DNA from 3 places in the Paraglaciecola aquimarina genome. Region 1 is predicted to be linked to each of the others. Evidence: predicted binding sites of a transcription regulator. Region 1 holds the regulator's gene; each other region holds the start of a gene.
The links. The regulator sigma-54, encoded in region 1, starts transcription at its own class of promoters, with help from an activator protein. The targets are predictions, from matches to a motif close to GTTGGCACGNNNNTNGNNT.
Positions count from the first base shown of each region.

Region 1 (8,198 bases):
TAGATAATTCGCCCACTGCGGCTAAACGTAAGATTGTCAATTTCAATCAAATTTTCCATTAATAGAGGGGGTTCCGTATCAAAACTATAGTAAAGGTTAAAAATCAACCCGATTTTATGCTGCACATTGTATGCGCTTTCCTTTCAAAAGAACAAAACAAAAAGTAACAAAGTATATTCAATAACTCTTAAGCTGAATGATGGCTTAACGACTGTCTAAAATCTGTAAGAAAATTGTAATTTTTTGAAAAAAACGAAGGAGTACTCAACACCTTCAGCATGCCCCTCTTGTTTTCAACCATAATTGTACTTATATCTGCCAACAAATACGTGTCATCAATAGACCGGTTAAAGAGTAAAAAGTTACAAACATATTTTACAGTTGTTTTTTTTATTCTTTCTTTCGTATGCAACCCGTGAACTTTTTGCGACAATTAGCGATAAGCTCATATGATTATTAGAAGTGGACATTTGTGATATTAGAAGCAGGGTATTTTGTTATCTGGTTAGTTGTTTTAAGTTGGGCGGCTGATAGATTTGTTTTTGGCGCTTCTGTGCTAGCAAGAAACATTGGGGTTTCGCCTATGATAATAGGCTTAACAATTGTCGCAATGGGCTCTTCTGCCCCAGAAATAATGGTCTCCGCGACCGCATCTTTTAATGGCGTTACAGATACAGCCGTTGGTAATGCTTTAGGCTCAAACATAACCAATATTGCACTTGTTTTAGGGATTACCGCTCTACTCAAACCTTTATCCATTGCATCTAGTACTTTGAAAAAAGAAATGCCATTGCTGCTGGCCGTGTCTTTACTGGCCGTTTACTTTCTTTCTGATTTTGAATTGGTTAGATTTGAGGGCATTACGTTGATGGTTTTATTTTTCAGTGTGATTGGTGGTTTAACCTGGATGTCTTTGAACATGGAAAAAGGCGATCCACTACAACCTGAGACAGAAAGCGAAATTCCTGCTGGCGTGGCAACATCCAAAGCCGTGTTTTGGTTAATCGTTGGTATGATCTTATTACCCTTAAGTGCTTATTTCATGGTGGGCTCTGCTGAAACCATTGCTCGTTACTTTGGCTTAAGTGAACTTGTCATAGGGCTTACCATAATTGCAATAGGCACCAGTTTGCCAGAATTAGCAGCAAGTATTGCAGGTGTACTCAAGGGCGAGGATGACCTTGCTTTAGGGAATATTATTGGTTCGAACATTTTTAACATACTCGCCGTGTTGGCTATGCCTTGGCATCATTGCACCTATGGCGCAATTGACGTAAATGCTGCGACCCGCGATAGTTATGTGATGTTAGGCCTCACGGCATTGTTACTGGTCTTTAGCTTTAATTTTAGAGGCAGTCGACGTATCAATCGAGTCGAAGGCTTTTGCCTTATAGCCTGTTTCGTGGGCTACCAATATTTACTGTTTAGATAATGTAAGTCATTTATTATGTTTATTGATTCAGCCTTAAGAGTGTTAGCCATAGAACAACAAGCCATTGAAAACTTAACCCAATATGTGGATGAGTCTTTTGAACAAGCTTGCAAGCTCATGTTGTCCTGCAAAGGTAAAGTCATTGTGTGCGGCATGGGGAAGTCTGGGCACATAGGCAATAAAATTTCAGCGACGCTTGCGAGCACCGGCACGCCAGCTTTTTTCATGCACCCAGCAGAAGCCAACCACGGTGACTTAGGCATGTTGACCGAGCAAGACATTCTACTCGCCATTTCCAATTCCGGAGATACAGCTGAGTTATTAGCCTTAATTCCGGTAGTAAAACGCTTAGGTGTGCCAATCATAGCAATGACCTCAAACGCTAAATCTACTTTAGGTCAATACGCAGACATTAACCTGTGTATCAAAGTGGAAAAAGAAGCCTGTTCTCTAGGTTTAGCTCCCACCTCTAGCACCACAGCCACCTTGGTAATGGGAGATGCGCTTGCGGTGGCGTTATTAGATGAACGAGGGTTTACCTCTGAAGACTTTGCTCTATCTCATCCAGGAGGCTCATTAGGTAAGAAACTACTCTTGTCATTACACGACATTATGGTTAAAGGGGATTGCTTGCCACTAGTTGCACCTGAACAGACGCTGCGCCAAGCTCTGGTTGAAATATCGAAAAAAGCACTCGGCATGACGGGAATAGTTAATACTAATGGCCAGTTATTAGGTATATTTACCGATGGCGACTTACGCAGAGTGCTCGACAACAAAATTGATGTACACCAAACCACGATACAAGCAATTATGACTAGCAACAGCATTACAGCGTCACCAGACATGCTAGCTGCCGAAGTGTTACAACTTATGCAAAAGCACAAGATCAACTCTTTGTTTGTCACCGATGCTAACAACAAGCCTATAGGGGCAATCAACATGCAAATATTACTGCAAGCAGGCATCATCTAATGCCTTCTATCGAGACGCCTTATGGCCCAATCAGTCATGTATTAATGCAGCAACTAAAAGCCGTTAAATTGTTGGCTTGCGACGTAGATGGGGTTTTTTCCGATGGCCGAATTTACATGGGCCAAGACGGCGAAGAACTTAAAGCATTTCATACTAAAGATGGATATGGCATAAAGGCGCTACAGAACATAGGCGTACAAGTCGCCATCATCACTGGACGTAGTTCGAATATGGTCGAAAATCGCATGACAGCTTTAGGGGTGAAGCACATTTTACAAGGCTGTGAAGACAAACAACCGGCTCTCCAAAAGTTACAAGCTAAGCTTGCTATACCTGTAAGTGCAACCGCGGCCATTGGTGATGATATGCCAGATGTAGGCATGTTTAACGCTGCAAATTTAAGTGTTTGTGTACAAGATGGTCATCCATATGTTGCTCAGCATGCTGATTACGTTACCCAAACAAAAGGCGGATTTGGTGCAGTACGAGAATTATGCGATTTAATTTTACTAGCCAACAACCAATTAAAACTCATCCACGGCTCTAGCGTATGAACCGAACAACCATATGTATCGCGCTATTATTTATACTTGCCTTAAGCCTTAGCTTACCGGGTTGGTTGAAAAAAGAACAAGACTTGCCAGTAACACAAACCGAAGAAGCATGGATCCCTAACTACCAAGCTAAGAAAATGCGTAGCACTCTTTACGATAAAACCGGTAATATTAATCATCAAGTATTTGCTGAGTATATGGAAAACTACGATTTACTGGGCTTCACCCTTTTTAAGCGACCAGAGTATTTATTGTATTCTCAAACTCGTCATCCATGGCAAGTAAATGCCCAAGAAGGTACATTGTATGAAGACCAACGCTTACAATTTGAAACCGATGTAGAAATAAAAAGTCTGAATGACGATGGTTATATGCAAATTATACGCACACAATTTGTCGAAATAAACTTGATAGACAAAACCATGACCTCAGATCAGGCTGTAGAAATTGTCGGTCCGAATTATGTCATTAACAGCAACGGTTTTACCGTTAGCCTTGAAACCCAAAGATACGAGTTATTAGATCATGTTAAAACCGTTTACCAGCCATCTCCTCAAAACTAGTTTAGTCCTAGTTTTCTTGAGCTCAGCCTCTAGTTTTGCTGGCAAAGAAGACTTTACTAAAACAATAAAAGTTGCCTCCAATTATCAAGAAGGTGACGGTATCAATAAACAGGCAATATATCGAGGCAATGTACAAATTAGCCAAGGCACCTTAATGGTAAAAGCCGACGAAGTTCAGGTTGACGCCAGTTTAGGTGAAGGCAAAGAAGTCTTCATTGCTAGCGGAAATCCAGCGGAATATTCACAACAACAAGAAGATGGCAGCACAGTTAAAGCAAAAGCCAATCAAATTATGTATAAACGCGCCACGCGTTCATTGTCACTTGATGGTGATGCACTAATCGAGCAAAACTCGAGCAGCGTAAAAGGAAATTCAATATTGTTTAATATGGAGCTTGAACAAATTATCGCTCAAGGTAACAATCAAGAAAGTGGCCGTGTTATCACGATATTCCAACCTGAATCTACTTCTGAAAGTAACGCCGCCAAACAACAGGAATCACAACCTTAATGGCCCAATTAAAAGCCACACATTTAGCTAAATCTTATAAATCTCGGCAAGTTGTACGGGATGTCAGCCTAGAAGTTTCAACTGGACAAATAGTAGGTTTATTGGGTCCAAATGGCGCAGGCAAAACGACCACTTTTTATATGATCGTGGGTCTAGTTCCTCTAGACAAAGGTGAAATTTATATCGATCAACAGGCACTGACGTTAGAGCCGATGCATGTTCGTGCGCGCCAAGGCATTGGTTATTTACCTCAAGAAGCTTCTATATTCCGAAAACTCACGGTTTATCAAAACTTGATGGCGATATTGCAAACGCGCAAGGAACTATCTAAAGAACAAAGAGAGCAACAAGCCGATTCATTACTCGACGAGTTTAATATCAACCATATTCGCAACAGCTTAGGTATGAGTTTGTCTGGTGGTGAACGCCGACGAGTAGAAATTGCTCGCGCTTTAGCAGCTGATCCTGAGTTTATTTTACTAGATGAACCTTTCGCCGGTGTTGACCCTATTTCAGTAAACGACATAAAAAAAATCATTCAACATTTGCGTGATCGAGGAATTGGTGTATTAATTACTGATCATAATGTACGGGAAACGCTAGACGTATGTGAAAAAGCTTACATTGTTAGCCATGGTGAACTGATAGCATCGGGTACTGCCGAAGAAGTTTTAAGTGATCAACGTGTAAGAGATGTATACCTGGGTGAGCAATTCAGGCTATAGTTAGGCCTTCGATTAGCTCGGCTGATATCAACAGAAATAAGTATAAGAAGTAAATGAAACCCTCTTTACAATTAAAATTTAGCCAACAACTCACAATGACACCACAGTTGCAGCAAGCAATTAAGCTTCTGCAATTGTCTACACTTGACCTGCAAACAGAGATACAAGAAGCACTTGATTCTAACCCTCTGCTTGAAGTTGATGAACAAGTAGATAATACAGGTGGTGACAAGGCATTAGAAACCAATCATGACGCAAATGGTGCGAATGACACGGCGGAAGTTAATGTCGATAATATAGAGTCTGGTGATGCCTTACAAAACAATGATATTCCTGAAGATTTGCCTTTAGACAGTACCTGGGATGAATATTTAAGCGCATCATCGGCACCGGCCCCGTCTACCTCTAGTAGCTCAGGCCCAGCAATGGACGACGACCAAGTATTCCAAGGTGAAACCACCGACAATATTCAAGATCATCTGCTTTGGCAAGTACGCCTAACCCATTTCAGTGACACAGACCAAGCCATTGCCGTAGCCATAATAGATTCGATCGATGAAGGCGGCTATCTAACCATTAGTACTGAAGAAGTACTGGCGAGTATGGATGACGAAGAAATTGAACTGGATGAAGTAGAAGTTGTTCTAAAACGTATTCAAATGCTCGATCCTATTGGCTCTGGCGCCAGAAGCGCGCAAGAGTGTTTATTGATTCAGCTTAAGCAATTTGCTGCCGACACCCCTTGGCTTGAAGAAGCCAAAATGCTGATCACCGACTATTGTGATCTAATTGGTAGTAAAGACTATCGTACGCTCATGCGTAAAACTCGATTGAAAGAAGATGAACTACGTGAAGCCATGCGCTTGTTGCAAACCTTAAATCCACGCCCGGGCACAGCGGTTGTAACCGGTGAGCCAGAATATGTCATTCCAGACGTATCGGTGAGTAAAAAGAATGGTCGCTGGGCCGTAGAGTTAAACCCAGACAGCCTGCCCAAACTAAATGTTAATCAACAATACGCAGCCATGAGCAAGAACGTTAAAAACAGTTCTGATGGCCAATTTATTCGATCTCATCTACAAGAAGCTAAGTGGTTTATAAAAAGTGTGGAAAGCCGCAACGAAACGCTACTTAAAGTGTCTAATTGTATAGTGCAGCAACAAATGGGCTTTTTTGAGCACGGCCCGGAAATGATGAAACCAATGGTGTTAAACGATGTAGCGGAAATGGTAGATATGCATGAGTCAACTATTTCAAGGGTTACCACCCAGAAGTACATGCATACACCTCGAGGCATTTTTGAACTTAAGTATTTTTTCTCTAGCCATGTAGCCACAGACGCAGGCGGAGAATGCTCATCAACTGCCATAAGGGCATTGATCAAAAAACTAGTCGCTGCTGAAAAGCCTAGCAAACCACTAAGCGACAGTAAAATTGCTCAATTGTTGGCCGACCAAGGTATTAAAGTGGCACGGCGGACAATAGCAAAGTACCGGGAATCATTGTTGATCCCCCCATCTAACCAACGTAAAAGCCTGTTGTAGGCGAAATTTAGAAGGAATAGGCAATATGCAAATTAACCTTACTGGTCATCACGTAGATATTACAGATTCTTTAAGAAACTATGTAGACACTAAATTCACTAAGTTAGAGCGACATTTTGAACACATTAATAATGTGCACGTTATATTAAATGTAGAGAAGCTGAATCAAAAAGCCGAAGCTACCGTTCACCTCAGCGGATCAGAGGTGTTTGCAACATCTGAGCACTCAGATATGTATGCAGCAATAGATGGTTTAATCGATAAACTTGATCGTCAAGTGATTAAACATAAGGAAAAAGTCAAACGCCATTAACACCAAGCATTAGAGGCTGTAATGGAATTAAAAAGCATTATCCATCCTGACTGCACACTTTGTGCAGTTCAGGGCAGTAGTAAAAAAGAATACTTGAACTCATCAGTCAAACCGCCATTCAAGTTGTGACTAACATCGATCAAGGCACAATACTCGCGAGTTTAATGTCCAGAGAAAAAATGGGCAGCACTGGTATTGGTAACGGTATTGCGTTACCTCATGGCCGCTTAAAAGGCCTTGAAAACGTTTTAGCAATAGTCGTCACCAGCGAATCGCCTATTCCCTATGATGCAATAGACAACCTTCCTGTTGATATTTTCATCGCTATTTTAGTACCAGAAGAACAGGCAAGTGAGCACTTAGGTACGTTATCTGCTATCGCACAGAAATTAACCAACAAAGACACCTTGCAACAAATACGAGACGCCAAAACTAATCAGGAATTATTTGAGGTAATGAGCTAAATGAAACTCATAATTATCAGCGGACGATCAGGCTCAGGTAAATCTGTGGTGCTACGCTCCCTAGAAGATCTTGGCTACTACTGTGTAGACAATATTCCAGTAAATTTGTTACCCACACTCACCCATACAGTGGTCGACGAATATGATCAGGTGGCTGTTAGCATTGATGTGCGAAACTTACCTAAAGACACCAATGAGTTAGTTGAGATCCTTGACTACCTCCCGGCTACTTGGAATTTAACCATACTCTATTTAGATGCCAGCGACGACATTCTGATTAAACGCTTTAGTGAAACCAGACGCTTACATCCTCTATCGAAACAGAACAAGTCGTTATCTGCTGCGATCCAAGCAGAAGGACAGCTTCTGGCTCCTATTGCCGAGCGTGCCGATCTATACTTAGACACCGACCAACTGTCGGTACACCAGTTGGCCGAGATTGTTCGCGAGCGAATCTTAGGTAAAAAAGTTCTAGACTGGTACTTGTATTCGAATCATTTGGTTTTAAGCATGGCATCCCCAAAGATGCTGATTATGTATTTGATGGGCGCTTTTTGCCCAATCCTCATTGGGAGCCCGATTTAAAGCACCTGACCGGACTAGACAGCCCAGTGCAAATATTTTTAGGTTCACAACCCATAGTGACTAAATTTATTTGGCAAATTCAGAATCTCATTTCTACTTGGTTACCCCACTTAGAGCGCAACAATCGCAGTTATGTCACCGTTGCCATTGGTTGCACTGGCGGCCAACATCGTTCAGTTTATGTCACTGAAACCTTAGCGAAGAATTTCAGCGATGCTCACCCAGATGTGCAAATACGCCATCGTGAATTAAATAAGTAGCTTATGCCAAGGATAGAAAAGACACTGCTTATCGTAAATAAGCTAGGACTGCACGCTCGCGCTGCCACACAATTAGTACAACTATCGACTAAATTCGATGCTGAAATAACCTTACATCAAGGCGACAAACAGGCCTCGGCTAACAGCGTTTTGGGTTTAATGATGCTAGAAAGCCACCAAGGTGAAGAAGTTAAAGTAGTCAGTGAAGGAACCGATGCTCAAGAAGCCCTAGATGCAGTTGAAAACTTAGTTGCTAAGTATTTTAACGAAGA
Region 1 covers NZ_JAWDIO010000002.1:239,713-247,910, forward strand. Annotated here, with positions in the region: gene RS130_RS01815 (ATP-binding cassette domain-containing protein) at 1-59, opposite strand, end outside; gene RS130_RS01820 (calcium/sodium antiporter) at 473-1,432, shown strand; gene RS130_RS01825 (KpsF/GutQ family sugar-phosphate isomerase) at 1,448-2,407, shown strand; gene kdsC (3-deoxy-manno-octulosonate-8-phosphatase KdsC) at 2,407-2,961, shown strand; gene lptC (LPS export ABC transporter periplasmic protein LptC) at 2,958-3,524, shown strand; gene lptA (lipopolysaccharide transport periplasmic protein LptA) at 3,487-4,035, shown strand; gene lptB (LPS export ABC transporter ATP-binding protein) at 4,035-4,760, shown strand; gene RS130_RS01850 (RNA polymerase factor sigma-54) at 4,814-6,304, shown strand; gene hpf (ribosome hibernation promoting factor) at 6,330-6,617, shown strand; partial or broken gene RS130_RS01860 (PTS sugar transporter subunit IIA) at 6,639-7,081, shown strand; partial or broken gene rapZ (RNase adapter RapZ) at 7,082-7,926, shown strand; gene RS130_RS01870 (HPr family phosphocarrier protein) at 7,930-8,198, shown strand, end outside.

Region 2 (8,198 bases), 3.6 Mb from region 1:
GCTAATTTTGTGGTTCTCGCCTAATAAATTTTCCAAAAATGTCATTAGATTGACGTTCTAAAATCCAAAATATTATTTTAACTTACTGAAAATAAACAAAAATTTAATTGGCACAAGATGTGCTTTAGTCTCATTGTAATTATTCTGTCTAAGTTTTGACACGAGGAATATATGGGGACACCAAATATGTTGTTTGACACAGATCTACATTCATCTACGGGCATTCACGCTGCGCCGATTAACGAGTTGTATCACAAAGCACATCCAGAGGTGGATGCTGATGAATTGGAGTCTTTGCGATCCTAGGCCAATCGGTTGGAACACTTACTGCAAGTAATGCCAGCAGGTGTAGTGGTGGTTGATGGCAAAGGTGTCGTGAGACAATCAAATGATTTAGCCAATGACTTATTGGGTAAACCTCTTGAAGGACAGTTGTGGCGAACCATTATATTGCGCTCTTTTAAACCTCAAGCAGATGATGGACATGAAGTTTCGTTGCATGATGGGCGTAAGGTTAAACTGTCGATCACGCCGTTGCTGAAAGAGCTAGGACAGCTTATTGTTTTAACCGATTTGACCGAAACAAGGCAGCTACAACAACGCATTGGCCATCTGCAAAAACTGTCTTCTTTAGGGAAAATGGTCGCATCGTTAGCACATCAAATTCGTACGCCTTTATCTGCTGCTATGTTATATGCGGCAAACTTATCCAACGGCAATTTAAACAACGATTCCCGCGACAAATTTAGTGAAAAGCTAATGTCTCGTTTGCGCGATTTAGAAAGCCAAGTGAATGACATGTTATTGTTTGCTAAAAGCGGTAAAGAGCAAGTGGTGCAAGAAGTATCGCTGCAAAGTCTAATCAATGAGGTTAAGCAGGGAAGTGACGCCATGGTGCAAAGTCACAATGCATCACTACTGGTTACCTTACCCGATCCTGATGTATATATTTTAGGTAATAAAACCGCACTTGCAGGTGCATTACAAAATTTGATTCAGAACGCCTTAGAGATTATCCCCAACAATGCTGTTATCGCTTTGTCAGCCAAGATTGATAAAACACGGCCCAATTGGGTGAACCTGTCGGTTGCTGATAATGGCCCAGAGTATCAAAAATTCAATAAATGGACAAGTGTTTGAACCTTTTTATACCACCAAATGCAATGGCACTGGCTTGGGGTTGGCTGTGGTTAAAAGTGTTGCGCAATCACATCAAGGGCAAGCAAAGGTGAGCAACTTAGAAAGTGGGGGAGCTTGTTTTACTATTTGCTTGCCTATTTTAGATACCAACTTGTCAAAACACACGCAAGCAACAGCCAGCATTGCTAACTCATCCACATCGTTTACAGCCGATATTTTAAGGAGCTAAACCATGACTCAATCAAACATTCTAATAGTCGAAGATGACGCTGGTCTCAGAGAGGCCCTAGTTGATACATTATTGTTAGGGGGTTATAGCGTGGTTGAAGCCGATAGCGGCGAGCAAGCGTTAATAAAATTATCTGAACAAAGTATTGATTTGGTCGTGAGCGATATCCAAATGGGCGGAATGAGTGGCTTGATCTTGCTCAAGAATATCAAAGTAAAATATCCTAACTTACCTATTTTGTTAATGACTGCATACGCCACAATTGATGATGCAGTACAAGCAATGCGTGATGGGGCAACAGATTATTTGTCTAAGCCTTTCGCGCCAGAAGTGCTACTTAATCTGGTTGGACGATATGCGCCAGCACAAAAAGTAGAATCACGAACCCCTATAGTCGATGATCCTAGCAGTATTCAATTACTCGAACTTGCTAAAAAAGTGGCTCGCTCAGAAGCAACGGTCATGGTCTTAGGACCTAGTGGTTCCGGTAAAGAAGTGTTGGCTAGGTATATTCACGACCAATCTCTGCGTAGCGAAAAACCGTTCGTAGCAATAAATTGTGCCGCTATTCCAGAAAATATGTTGGAAGCGACTTTATTTGGCTATGACAAGGGGGCTTTTACTGGCGCCTTACAAGCATGCCCTGGAAAATTTGAACAAGCACAAGGCGGCACTATTTTGCTAGACGAAATAAGTGAGATGGACTTGAGTTTGCAAGCTAAGTTACTAAGGGTGTTGCAAGAAAAAGAAGTCGAAAGGTTAGGTAGTCGTAAGACAATTTCTTTAGATGTGAGAGTGATCGCAACGAGTAACCGCAATATCAAGCAAACAGTTGACGCTGGCGAGTTCCGAGAAGACCTGTATTATCGCCTAAATGTATTCCCTTTGACTTGGTTACCACTGGATAAGCGAGCGGGAGATATTGTGCCATTGGCCGAGCACTTAATTGAGCGCCATTGTCAAAAACAAGGCTGTTTTATTCCTAAACTTAATGCTGCAGGTCGCAGTAAATTATTGCAGCACAATTGGCCAGGCAATGTGCGTGAGTTAGAAAACGTTATTCAAAGAGCGCTGATCCTTGCTGATGGTGATAAAATTGATGCGCAAGACTTGATGATAGAACAAGATCTTAGTAATGCTCCTCAAACACCTGATGTCATGAGTATTGAGGAAGATAACAGTAAGCTTGGTTCGGAATTGCGTCAGCAAGAGCATCAAATTATTTTAGATACGTTGCAAAGTTGTAAGGGCCGCAGAAAAGACGTGGCTGAGCGTTTAGGGATCAGTCCTCGTACCCTAAGATACAAATTAGCTAAAATGCGCGAGATTGGTATTGAGTTACCAGCCTAGTTTGTTCAAGTATGTGTGTGTAGTACTCCTTTAGTCGCCAATGTAGGCGACTTTTTTTGTCTTTAAACTGGCGCTTTTGTCAATATTATGACGCTTTTTCTACCCTATGGTGTTTGCATATCTAATTGTTATATATGGATAAATTTATTTATCTTGTGGGTTTTATTGGTTTGGCATCTACCTTGCTAGTATCAGGGTAATTAGCGCAATTAGTCAAAGGTTATGGGAGTATTCAAATGGACATAAAAGCACAGTCTATTTATCAAGAAATGCAAAGTATGGCCGCTCAAACTAAAATGGATTTGGACCAACCAGCGGCCATCCAAGGTAACCCCTCTTCACAGAACTTTGCTGATTTACTGGGGAATGCATTAGATACAGTAAACAGTATGCAGTTAGAAGCTAAAGATAAAGCCATGGCATTTGAAATGGGTGACAAAAGTCTCAGTTTGGCCGATGTTATGGTAGCCAAAGAAAAATCAAGTATTGCATTTGAAGCGACGATCCAAGTACGAAATAAAGTACTAGACGCATATAAGCAAATCATGAATATGCCGGTTTAGGAGTTAGCAAGTGGCTGAAGCAGCGAGTACAGAACTAGCCGTATCTGATATGAATTCTGATGTTTATGCAGACGATTCAGTAGCGGAACAAAAATCTGGGTTTATGGAAGCGGTAGGTAACACCGATTTAGTTCGTCAGGTTACGATTGTCGCTGCATTAGTCATATGTACTGCCATTGCCTTCATTATATTAATGTGGGCGCAAGAGCCTGATTATCGTCCTTTGGCAACAATGGAAACCCAAGAGTTAATTGAAACCCTAGATTATTTGGATCAAGCACAAATTGATTACTTGTTAGAAGGGAATACGATTAAAGTTGCCAGCGATGAATATCAAAACATTAAATTAGGCTTAGCTAGACAAGGTTTAACGCAAACTGAGTCGGGCGGCGCTGAAATTATCATGCAAGATATGGGGTTTGGTGTTAGCCAGCGCGTTGAAAAAGAACGTCTTAAACACGCTCGAGAAAAACAAGTCGCCAGTACTATTGAAGAAATAAGCACAATTTCGAGAGCCAAAGTCTTATTAGCCCTCCCTAAAGAAAATGTTTTCGCTCGTAGAGAGAAAAAAGCCAGTGCTACAGTAGTGGTGACACCAAGACGAGGTGCCATCATCTCAACAGGAGAAGTGAATTCTATTATTGATATTGTGGCCTCAGCTGTACAAGGATTAGAGCCTGACCGAGTCACGGTGTCTAACAGCAATGGCCGACTATTAAACTCTGGATCTCAGGGGGCAGAAGCTGCGCGATCTCGCAAAGAATATGAAATAGAGAAGAAGCGTGAACAAGCTTACATTGAAAAAATAGACTCAATTCTGATCCCGGTTCTTGGCTTAGGCAATTACACGGCTCAAGCCGATGTCACTATGGATTTTACAACAGTTGAACAAACTCAACGTAGCTATAATCCTGACCTTCCAGCCGTACGTAGTGAAATGACGGTAGAAGATAATAGTATAGGCGGAGTCATTGCCGGCATTCCTGGAGCGTTAACAAATCAACCCCCTCTGGACTCAAATATTCCAGAAAATGCGGCAACCGACAGCCGGCAGCCCGTTACGCCAGAAACCATAAAGAAGAGACCCGCAACTACGAATTAGATACCACGGTCAGTCACACTAAGCAGCAAGTAGGCGTGATTCGACGACTAAGTGTATCTGTGGGACTTGATTATGTTAACAGTGTGGCCGCTGACGGTACGGTTACCAGCGTCCCTAGGACACAAGCCGAATTACTAGATATTCGCAGGTTATTGCAAGGAGGCATTGGCTTTGACGTCACCCGTGGCGACTCCCTCGAGGTGGTGAGTATTCCCTTTAACCGTCTTGATGATGTGGTTATTGAAGACTTACCATTTTGGGAAGATCCGACATTTTTACCTATGCTGAAATTAGGTGGTGGCTTATTTATTATCTCCTTGTTGATAATATTTGTTGTCAGACCGATGGTCCGTAAACTAATTTATCCAGATGAAATCAAAGTGAATGAAGATGACGCCGACGAGGGCTTAGATCTGGGCGAGGAAACGATCAGTTTACTGGCTGAAGAATTTGATGATGCGCAAGTAGGGTTTGCCGCAGATGGTACCTTCATGTTACCTGACCTGCACAAAGATGAAGATGTTTTAAAAGCAGTACGTGCATTGGTGGCCAATGAACCTGAGTTATCATCGCAAGTTGTAAAAAATTGGATGTTGTTAGATGAATAGTCTAAGCATGATGACATCTCTTTGGATTAAGGGCTAAGTTGTGGCTGAAGAAGAAAAAGTGGAAGAAGCTGGCTATGACGTCAGTAAATTAGAAGGCGTAGATAAAGCGGCGATCTTGTTATTAAGTTTGACAGAAGACGATGCGGCGCAAATTCTAAAGCATTTAGAGCCCAAGCAAGTGCAAAAGTTAGGGCAAGCTATGGCTCAAATTGAAGACATGACACAGGCCAAAATCACAGCTGTTCATAAACACTTTATTGAAGAAATTCAAAACTACAGCACCATTGGCTTCCAAAGCACAGACTTCGTAAAACGCGCACTGACCTCTGCCTTAGGTGAAGATAAAGCAGCTAATTTAATTGATCAGATATTAATGGGCTCTGGGGCGAAAGGCTTAGATTCTTTGAAATGGATGGACTCCAAGCAAGTGGCCAGCATTATTCGCAATGAGCATCCACAAATACAAACCATTGTTATGTCTTATCTTGATGCCGAGCAATCTGCTGAGATCCTTAGTCAGTTCCCAGAAAAAGTACGTCTTGATCTGATGATGCGAGTGGCCAACTTAGAAGAAGTACAACCAGCGGCATTGCAAGAGTTGAACGAAATTATGGAAAAACAATTTGCCGGTCAAGCGGGTACGCAAGCTGCCAAAATGGGTGGTTTGAAGTCTGCTGCAGATATTATGAACTACCTAGATACCAACATTGAAGGTCAATTAATGGATGCCATTCGTGAGCAAGACGAAGAGATGAGTCAACAGATCCAAGACCTCATGTTTGTTTTTGATAACCTTGCAGACGTAGATGATCGGGCTATACAAGCGATTCTACGAGAAGTACAACAAGATGCCTTACTCAAAGCAATAAAAGGTGCAGAAGAGGATCTGAAAAACAAAATTACTAAAAACATGTCGAAACGAGCAGCAGACATGCTTATTGACGATCTAGAAGCCATGGGACCTGTCCGTATTAGCGAAGTTGAAACCGCGCAGAAAGAAATTTTGTCTGTTGCCCGGCGCTTAGCTGATTCAGGAGAAATCATGTTAGGCGGCGGTGGCGGTGATGAATTCTTGTAGAATCACACTAATAAGGCATATGTGGCTGTTATGACAAATGAACAAGAAAATGACAAAGATGAAGTCATACCCTGGGAATTACCCTTTGTAGGCGAAGAAAAATCACCAGGAGAAGCCGAAACGACTAATGCGTTAAATCGTCGTGCTAACTGGCAATATGAGCCTCCTGAAGAAGAAGTTGAAATTCTGCCGCCAACGGCCGAAGAAATCGAAGCTATTCGTGCGGCTGCTCATGCTGAAGGATTAACACTAGGCAGAAATGAAGGGCAGGCACAAGGTTACGAACAAGGCTTTGCAGAAGGCAAAGAGGCAGGTTTAGCTCAAGGTATCGAAGAAGGCACCGCACAAGGGCTATCATCTGGTGAAGAGCAATCTAAGCAACATTTAGCACATTGGATACAGTTAATTGATAGCCTACATAAACCAATTGAAAAAGTGGATGACGAGTTAGAAAAAGAGCTTGTTTTGTTGGCGGTCAGCTTAGCCCGCGGGGTCATTCGAAGTGAAGTGAAAACCAATTCAGATCTTATTTTTCAAGCGCTACGAGAAGGCTTGAAAGCGCTGCCGATTCAAGAAAAGTGCTACCAAATTCATCTCAACCCTGATGACATTATTATGATTAAAGATCATTTTAGTGAAGACGAAATAGCTAAGCACAATTGGCAATTGGTAGAAGCGCCGCAGTTGTCGGCTGGTGGTTGTGAAATTGTCACTCAGTCAAATGCGGTAGACATTAGTGTAGAACGCCGCGTAAAAGATGTACTAGACAAGTTTCTATTGGAACAAGGTTTGGCCCACGCAGGTTCAGGGGAAGCGTAAATCATGAGTGCAACCTTACTCGACCGAATTAAAACGCTAAAAGAACAAGTACCTCAGTCGCCGATTGTGGCCAGTGGCAAGCTAGTTCGAGGTATTGGCCTAACACTGGAGGCGGTAGGGTGCCAAATGCCTGTTGGAAGTCAATGTTTAGTCCAAACCGTCGACGGTGAAATTGAAGCTGAGGTGGTAGGGTTTGCCGAAGATATTACCTATTTAATGCCCACTGAAGCGGTAAAAGGCATAGTGCCGGGTTCTCGAGTTCAGCCACTAAATCGAGAACAAGGACTCGCGGTTGGCATGGAATTATTAGGCCGAGTTGTTGATGGTAATGGTCAACCTTTAGATGGCCTTGGACCGATCAAAACAGAAAAGCGTGTTCCTTTGACTCGCCCTCCCATGAACCCATTAATTCGTAAACCCATTACCCAACCTCTGGATGTTGGCGTTCGAGCGATCAATGCAATGGTCACAGTGGGGTCGGGACAACGAATGGGCTTATTTGCCGGTTCCGGAGTAGGTAAAAGCGTACTCATGGGCATGATGACCCGAGGAACAAAAGCTGATGTCGTAGTGGTGGGGCTAGTAGGTGAACGTGGCCGAGAAGTAAAGGAATTCATTCAGGATATTTTAGGTGAAGAGGAACGAAAGAAGTCTGTTGTGGTAGCCGCACCGGCTGATACATCGCCATTGATGCGTTTAAAAGGTTGCGAAACAGCGGTGACCATCGCCGAGTACTTTAGGGATCAAGGTTTCAACGTCTTATTGTTAGTTGACTCTCTTACTCGTTACGCGATGGCGCAACGAGAAATCGCATTAGCAGTGGGTGAACCTCCTGCCACTAAGGGTTATCCGCCTTCGGTTTTTGCTCGATTACCAGCGTTAGTTGAACGAGCCGGTAATGGTAGTGAAAATCAAGGTTCTATTACCGCCTTTTATACGGTATTAACCGAAGGGGATGACTTACAAGATCCTATTGCTGACGCAGCCCGAGCGATTTTAGATGGGCATATAGTGCTATCTCGAGCCTTAGCAGACTCAGGGCATTATCCGGCTATTGATGTAGAGGCCTCTATTAGCCGCGTGATGCCAATGGTAGTGTCTAAAGAGCATGAGCAAAGTGCCCGACGTATTCGGCAGGTTTACTCAAATTATCAGAGAAATAAAGATCTCATTACGATTGGCGCTTACACCAAAGGCACCGATCCTAGATTGGATTTAGCGATTACCGCCGAACCGGCAATTAATGCATTTTTGCAACAAGGTATGCATCAAATTCTCGATTTTGAACAAAGTGAAGCCGCCATGTCAG
Region 2 covers NZ_JAWDIO010000002.1:3,854,797-3,862,994, reverse strand. Annotated here, with positions in the region: gene RS130_RS23930 (hypothetical protein) at 172-306, shown strand; partial or broken gene RS130_RS19045 (sensor histidine kinase) at 307-1,369, shown strand; gene RS130_RS19040 (sigma-54-dependent transcriptional regulator) at 1,373-2,719, shown strand; gene fliE (flagellar hook-basal body complex protein FliE) at 2,956-3,282, shown strand; partial or broken gene fliF (flagellar basal-body MS-ring/collar protein FliF) at 3,293-4,992, shown strand; gene fliG (flagellar motor switch protein FliG) at 5,033-6,070, shown strand; gene fliH (flagellar assembly protein FliH) at 6,101-6,889, shown strand; gene fliI (flagellar protein export ATPase FliI) at 6,893-8,198, shown strand, end outside.
Region 2: fliE (flagellar hook-basal body complex protein FliE) is a predicted target of sigma-54. The motif match lies at 2,889-2,907, and genes of this name have one in related genera.

Region 3 (8,198 bases), 180 kb from region 1:
TAGTATATTAGCCCAAGGTAACGGCGCACCAGACAATACAGACGGACAACTAGATATGACTTGTTTACCCAAAAGTGACGTCTTAGGTGGGCAATTTACTCAACTCACTAAATTAGCCGCATCGGGGTTAACAGAAGATAAAATGAATGAGACAGCGTTTGTCTGTCAGGCCAAAAAATACGGATAACCTCAACTAAGCCACTCAAATATATGCTGGATGGCGAAAATCGTCGGGCTGACAACATATACATTGAAATTCAATCACAGTCTTTGAAAGTGTTAGCGTAGGCAGAACAAATCACACATTATTAATTTGAGGTTACCATGCAACTTAACATTACAAAACTTGCTCCACTGATGGAAAGTGCCCGCGCTAGTTTTTGGTTTGTGCCGAGTCAAATGATATTGCTGACGGTACTTCTCACCTTGGGCACTGTCTATTTTGATGCGGTTTACATACCCAAGCATCAACTTTCTTGGCCCTTGCTGTTTGGTGCAGATGTAGACGCCATGCGTTCGTTACTTGGTACGATCGCCGCTTCAATGATAACCGTTACTAGTATTGCCTTTTCTATCACTATTGTCGCCTTGACCTTAGCTTCTTCTCAGTTTGGCCCGAGGTTATTGCGAAACTTCATGATGGATAGGGGCACTCAAATAGTGCTTGGCGCATTTATCTCAAACTTCTTATTTTGTATTCTAGTTTTTTGTGCCATTAGCTTTCAAAAGCCGTACGATTTCACCCCTAGTTTAAGTGTAGCTACGGCCATATTCATGACTTTCGTCAGTGTCGCAATATTGATTTACTTTATTCACCATGTGGCTAAATCGATTCAAGCTGATGTTGTAATTGACCAAGTTTATCGAGAACTACAAACCAATATTAACAACCTATTTCCATCTCATCAGCAACCATCCAACCCCGACGTGCAAGCGTTCTGTGAAACCGCCGAGCAGGCTCATGAGTTTCAACATAAAGTGTTATCGAACAGCGATGGCTACGTACAGACGCTAGATATCGAGCAATTGGTTTGCCTAGCTACACAGCATGGCTGGCTAATTAAGTGCTTCTACTCCCCTGGAGATTTTATTGTAAAAGGCACTGTTGTGGCCCATATTAATGCAAATGCGAGCATTCCAGCAGAGCTTGCAGACAAGGTATTGCAGCAAATGAGCTTGGGCGCATACCGTACTCCAGTACAAGATCCCGAATTTGCCATCCACCAATTAGTAGAAATAGCGTTACGAGCGTTGTCACCGGGGATTAACGACCCGTACACGGCCATTACCTGTGTGGATAAGTTAAGTGCAGTGCTGTGTGAGTTAACCAACAAAACCTTCCCAGCAAAAGTGCATTTTGATGACCAAGGAATTTTCAGATTAGAGTCTAAGCAATTGAGTTTTACCAGTATAGCTGAAGCTGCATTTGATCAAATAAGACAACAAGCCAAACTTAATCTAGCCGTGTCTATCCGCCTACTGGAATCTTTACATCGACTATCTGGCTGTGCACAAACCGAGTCCCAGTGCGAATTTGTGTTACAACAGACTCAGATGATAGAACAACAACAAAATACTCATGACCTAGCAAAAGGCGACCTTCAGGAAATAAATAGCCGTGTCAGCAAGATTAAGAAGGTACTTAAGGCATAATGCTGCGCGGCTGACGCTAGGCATTTTTATTTAGCCAACACCTAAACCCAGTGTTTTAATATAACATTATCGACACCCAGTGGAATAACAGCACTTATAGGAAAGACTGTGTTAAAAAAATTATCATTACTGATTGCTCAAGGTTTTTTAGCTTTGTTACCCATATCGCTAACCTTGTACTTCGTTGTGTGGCTAATTTCGACCATTGAATCGAGCTTAACACCACTGATTCCCGAACAATTTTACTTCCCATAGTTAGGATTAACCTTAGGCTTAGTAGTATTGTTATTTACGGGTTTAGCTGTAAATGCTTACGTTGTTAGCTCGGTGATAAAATGGAGTGGGCAGATACTTGAACGTATCCCTATCATCAAAACCATTTATGGAGCCATTCAAGATGCGGTGAATTTAGTCAATATAGGCAAGCGGCAAAAAATGCAAAGTGTCGTTTCCGTTAAAATAACCGATAGCATTCATTTAATAGGGTTTGTCACTAGCCATGAAGGGGCAAAGACCTTGTTTAAGAATAATGAAAAGTTAGGTGTATATGTTCCCCTGAGTTACCAAATTGGCGGTTACACCTTATACATCGACAGAGATCAATTGACACCACTGGATATTGACGTAGAAACAGCAATGCGAATAGCACTAACTGGCGGTAGCATGCCAGAAACAAAAACGCCTGCAACTGAGTGAATTGGCTAAGCGTCACTTGCCTCCATACATTTGTAATATTTGCCACCAGCAGTAATAGTTAATCTCATGCATAGGTGTGATAAACACTTTCAGCACTGCCAAGTTAAGAGGCACGCCATACGGTCACCGAGCAATAATCAACACTAGCTGGCAACACTAGTTAACCTGATGAAAGGCCAATTCACTCATTAAAGGAAAGTGGTCTGAGTCAATAGACGGTAGTCGCTGTAGCTGAACTAAATGGAAGTGTTCACTATGAAAAATATGATCAAGCGGCCAGCGTAAAAAGGCATATTTAGCGTGAAAGGTATTATACATACCCCTACCAATTCTTGGATCTTGCAAACCACTGATCTGCCTAAAGGCTCTAGTTGTGGGTGACCATGCTACATCGTTCAAATCACCGGTCACTATGGTAGGTCCCAAACGACCTTGCACTTGCTTGGCAATTAACAGCAACTCCCGATCTCTTGGTGTAGCTAGCTTGTTTTCTGTGGGACTAGGAGGCGCGGGATGCAAGAAGTGACACTTAATTTTAAGCTTGTCTTGCAATAATAAATAGCAATGAATCGATGGCACTCCTTCTTCAACCAAATCAACTAACTGCACATCTTCTAAGGCATACTTGCTATACAAGTGCATACCATACAAGTTATCTAACGGACGATTAACACGATAAGGATAAGATGAGTGAATTTTTTCTAACGCCTGCTGCCACCAAATATCTGACTCCAAGGTAACTACAACGTCGGGTTGGTGCTCTTCAATTAATCGAATCAATTTTTCAGCCGAGTGATTTGGCATCAGCACATTGCTATTCATGATTTTAATCGAAGGGGTAGCATTTGCAGAACGACTGCTAGGCACCTGTTTAGGGTATAGCCAAGTGTAAGGCAATATCCAAAAACTGATAGAGCGCGACCAACAAATTGACTAAAAGTAAGCTAATAGACACCGCCTGCACTGATATGTAAAAACTACTACATGCCATAGGCACCAAGCAATACAGGCTATTTGAACTCGAGGAAACTCCCACACCCGGCATATCCAATGATCAGAAGGAACAAATGGTAATAACGTAATTATCAGCATAATTACCGTAAGGACGAATATCGATATTTCAAACATATTTATCCTTCAAACTTCAGGTCAAGTAACAACTTCAGCGCCTTATGGAACTGGAACTATGAGTATTTAGTGTACCCACCCAAACAGTAGCTGTCATGTATTAACAGCCTTTCTTTGATTATGTAATTTTTGCAGACCAACAAGTATGATTTACATAGAAATGTCTCGGCTCAGTTACCATGCATTGATAAAAAATAGTTAACACATTGATAAATATATAATTTTTATCAAAAAACGAGTGGCATAGAGGTTGCTTCTAGAATATTACTAGCGCGGAATTAACCGCCTTAGTTATAGGAGAAAATCATGCCAACCGCAGCTAAAACAGCAACTAAAGCAAAAGTGACCGACTCTCATTCACAGACACCTATCGCTGACAGAGTAACAGAAACCTTACATGAGTCAGTAAATACATTAGGTGAACATGCCACTGTAGCCGAAGGAAAGCTTCGTGAAACGGCGACAACGTCAGCGCAAAATTTCGAACAAAAGCAACAGCAAGCCAAACAGTACTGGGATCAATCCAGTGTGGGTAAATTCACCAAAGAAAACCCTGTAGCCACAGCGGGCATTGCTTTTGCTGCTGGGATGTTAATCACTTCGTTCTTCAAACGTAAGTAGAACAACTGACGTGAAATCATCTACGCAATCCCCTGTAATGAGCAGGCGTCGGCTGAAGCCGATGCCTCTGCCGCAGATGTAATATCAGCATGGGAAAAGGTGCTTCAAAGCATAAAGGTTAAAATGCGCCTGAATGCCGAATTAATAGCCGCGGACTTTCGTCTGTCTCTACGTGCCATTGTTATTACACTAATATGCATATTACTGCTGGTGGGATTAAGTCTAACTACCTGGATCACGGCACTCGTCGCTTTGTGCGTGGGGTTGATGCAGTGGGGTATGCATTGGGGATTATGTGTAGTAATTGTCTTGGTGTTACATGGCTTGGCGATATGGTTAGTGAAACAAATCATGGGATCATCTGTACAAGCGATTGAAATGAAAACCAGCTGTGACGCCATACTTCCTAAAAGAACAAATAATAGGAGCAAGCAGGATGTTTGATTTTATGCAAAAGCAAAAACAACAATTGGCACAAGCCAAGAAGGATCTTGAGGTTGCACAGAAATATTCACAACGCCGTCGCTTAGATGCCCAACAAAAAACTAAGATATTTCTATCTTCAACAACAGGCATTGCCAGCGCATTTGGCGCGGGTGCTATACATGGTGCTACCAGTAAGCAAACTCAGTCCCCTGTATCTAGCCTACTCCCCATGTTAATGCGTATGCTTTAACACCTATTAAGCATTACTACGCTAGACTTTGCAGGCGATAACACGGCTAATGGTTCCTTTTGTACACGTCAACTATGTCTGCCATGCTGGCCGCTGAACCTAGTGAGAATCACCAGCATCGCTTAATGCAGTTCCTTCATATTTCTAGTACCAATCTGCTTTAACGGCTTTGGAACTTACCGCCCGGACCTACGCTTAACTTAATCAACCTGAGTTCTGGATAAGAACTATCGTTTAAGCTACACACTAGTTTACGCTAAGCAATATCAATATAATTCAATGGCTTAATAAATTTTTGTCTACATAACCTCAGCTAAATGTTACTCGGTAACGAAACTTTTCGTGTATAGCAAGGCGGATTGTTGTACCTAATAACGTGTCATTGCTAAACAATCCAACGCCGCTAGATAAAAAGAGCATTATCCAGAGGTTCGGCTTATTCAGGGTTCAGGTTAATCAGTTGCCAGTAATGCTTTGTTCGATTTGAGTAAACTCGGTTAGTTCTTGATACTCAATAGGTAGCTTGTTATTCATCATTCTAAATACATGAATACCGTTTTGACTTATGTGCTGAGCTATTTTGCCAAAATGTTGATTAAACAAAGTCGTCAGTTTGCCATTGGCCAAAATCTGTTGCATCCCAAGGTTTAGCCGAGTGACCACTGAACTATGTTTTTGTGACAAGTGAAACAACACGGGATGGGGATAATAAAACATGTGATTAGGCGCGATGCTTAAGCCCTCGGCACCTTGTTTCTGCTTGAGTAATTGCTCGTCAATTTCAATAAACCCCAAAGGTAACAAGTCAAAACGCTGGGCCGACGCCATTTTGAAAAGCTTACTAAGACTAGCTTCAACGACGGTAAATCCAGCATCTTTATACACTTCAACATCACTCCATCCAGGCCCCTGACCAATGGTATAATGTTTTAAACTATCCAGAGTTTTTAGTTCATGGATTTTAGCGATGAGCTCTTTACGCATAATAATTTTTCTAAGGCCAAAGACACCGTTAAAAATAGGTTGTTTGATCACCGCAATCTTATTATTGAGCGGATGGTAGGGGCTAGCCCATAAGATGACATCTTGATGTTCATGAGCAATTTTATTCAGGCGGGTAATGCTGTAGCCAGATTCCCGTAAAGATATTGTGTAATCGCCATAAGCCTCTTTGGTTTCTTCCAAAACTAAAATCAATACATTGAGTTCGTAGTCAGATCTGGCTGGTAATTGACTATTGGTAAGAAATTGAAAATGCTCAGCTGCCACAGACCTAGGTAAGATTAAGAAAAAAGAATCAGCGCAGTCGATTTTACCGACAATGAACTGAGCAAGTATCTGCAGAATATAGAATAATTTAAAATTGGCGCTCTCCCAGTGTGAATGAACCACCAAGCTGCCACTCATAAGTGGCCATTTAAAAATAACGACTTAACAGAACAGATAGAATAAACCAAGCCAAACCAGAGTATAGGGGGAAAAACCAAAGGTTTGACTAGTGTATCTAAATGAAGTCACTAGCAACCTACCACAGGACATGCCACTTCAGAGTATGCATTCACGTCTGCCAGCAACTACGTCCCTCACCATAACTGACTGTAGAAAGGATTATAGATACTCAGAAATTACGGACAAAATTTATTGGCATATAAGCTGGGAATTTTTTACACACGTCTAGGTAACAGTTACAGCCATTCTTCCTTTTAAAATCACATAAAAACAAAATACCTATATATATCAATCAGATAAAACATGGCATTGAATTGGCATTAGTCTAAGTGAACTTTAAACAGGAGAAACAATATGAAACGTACAACCCTTTCACTATTAATCGCCACTGTTATTAGTACTACATCTCTAAGTGTTAGCGCAGAAAACACTTGGAAAGAAGGTGCCAAGGATGCTTGGATTGATGGCAAAGCCGAATCAACATTGTTATTTAACGGCAACTTGAATTCTTTCGACATTAATACCGATGTAAAAAATGGCACTGTCATTTTAACCGGTAAAGTCGACACTTCAGTAGACAAAGCGTTAGCTGAAGAGTTAGTTGCTTCTTTAGATGGGGTAACCGATGTTGAAAACAACTTAACAATAGTGTCTGCAGATAGAGACAATGAAGACAGTGAGGTCATGCAAGATCTTAAAGACTCAAAAGTCGAAACAGTAGTAAAAACAAGACTTCTGTTTGAATCTGAAGTGAGTGGCATGGATATTGAAGTAGAAGTAAACAAAGGAGTAGTAACCTTGATGGGTAAAGTAGACTCGGATTCAGAACGAGAACTAGCTTTAGCCATCGCTGAAAATACCGACGATGTCACGCAAGTAGTAGATAAACTTCAACTAGAAAGCTAAATATTAATTCTAGAAAAATGTGCCGCGCTCTTAGGGCGCGGCTTTATAGTTTGAGTCAGGATCTAAGTAACATGCATAAAATCAGTACAACCTTTATCAATTTATTTCGAACCAGAAGCAGCAAAATAATCGCTCCACCTGTGACCCATTTTAATTGGTTTGCACGTTACGACGTAGACCAAAAATCAACCAAAGTAGACTGAACTCATTACACTCACTCTTGTCATTTATATGTAAGTAAACGGCCCAAACAACAGGAAATTTATACATGACTGCTAGCAGTAAAAAGTTACTACAACCCGCTGAATCTGCATATTTAGGGCGTGTTTTTACCGATATTGAGCAAACGTTAGCCGTTGTGGGTACCTGCACTACGACAGAAAGTCTATCTATGTCTTTTTCTCAATCTTTCAATGTACTTAAAAGTACAGATGCTTCAGTCCTATTCAAAGCCGCAGCAACTAACGATATAGACTTGATCATTTTTTGCGCACAAGGCGAGAAGGCGATGTGGGTAGAGTCTTTGCGCAAAATCCGTTCACACTCAATTTTAAATGCGATCCCTGTTATCGTACTGACCGAACACAACTCAGTTAATGAGCAACTAATAGCGTTAGAACTTGGTGCACTGGATTGTATGGCGAAGCCTGCGAATCCATTTGTCTTACACGCCAAAGTTGCCAACTACATGAAATTAATGAAAAACGTGAAGGAATTAGAACTCGTTTCTAGTACCGATGGGTTAACGGGCTTGTCAAACAAAATGCAATTAGAGACCATGGTTACCAGCGAATGGTACCGAATGAAAAGAAGTCAAAGCCCCTTATCTTCATTAATGATAGACATTGATTACTTTAAACCCTATAACGACAAATATGGACATTTAGCCGGCGATGAAGCACTTAAGGCAGTTGCGGCTGTTATCAAAAACGTAGCGAGCCGAAACTCAGACTTTGCAGCCCGCTTTGGCGGTGAGGAATTTGTCGTACTGCTGCCTAGTACCGACGCAGACGGCGCTGAAAAAGTAGCAAAAGATATTTTAGATGAAGTGTCAGCCTTAGACATCCCC
Region 3 covers NZ_JAWDIO010000002.1:424,394-432,591, forward strand. Annotated here, with positions in the region: gene RS130_RS02670 (diacylglycerol kinase family protein) at 1-187, shown strand, start outside; gene RS130_RS02675 (DUF2254 domain-containing protein) at 325-1,653, shown strand; gene RS130_RS02680 (hypothetical protein) at 1,762-1,908, shown strand; partial or broken gene RS130_RS02685 (DUF502 domain-containing protein) at 1,933-2,349, shown strand; gene RS130_RS02690 (endonuclease/exonuclease/phosphatase family protein) at 2,506-3,153, opposite strand; gene RS130_RS02695 (DUF883 domain-containing protein) at 3,784-4,098, shown strand; gene RS130_RS02700 (hypothetical protein) at 4,547-4,774, shown strand; gene RS130_RS02705 (hypothetical protein) at 5,231-6,181, opposite strand; gene RS130_RS02710 (BON domain-containing protein) at 6,578-7,129, shown strand; gene RS130_RS02715 (diguanylate cyclase) at 7,398-8,198, shown strand, end outside.
Region 3: RS130_RS02710 (BON domain-containing protein) is a predicted target of sigma-54. The motif match lies at 6,526-6,544, and genes of this name have one in related genera.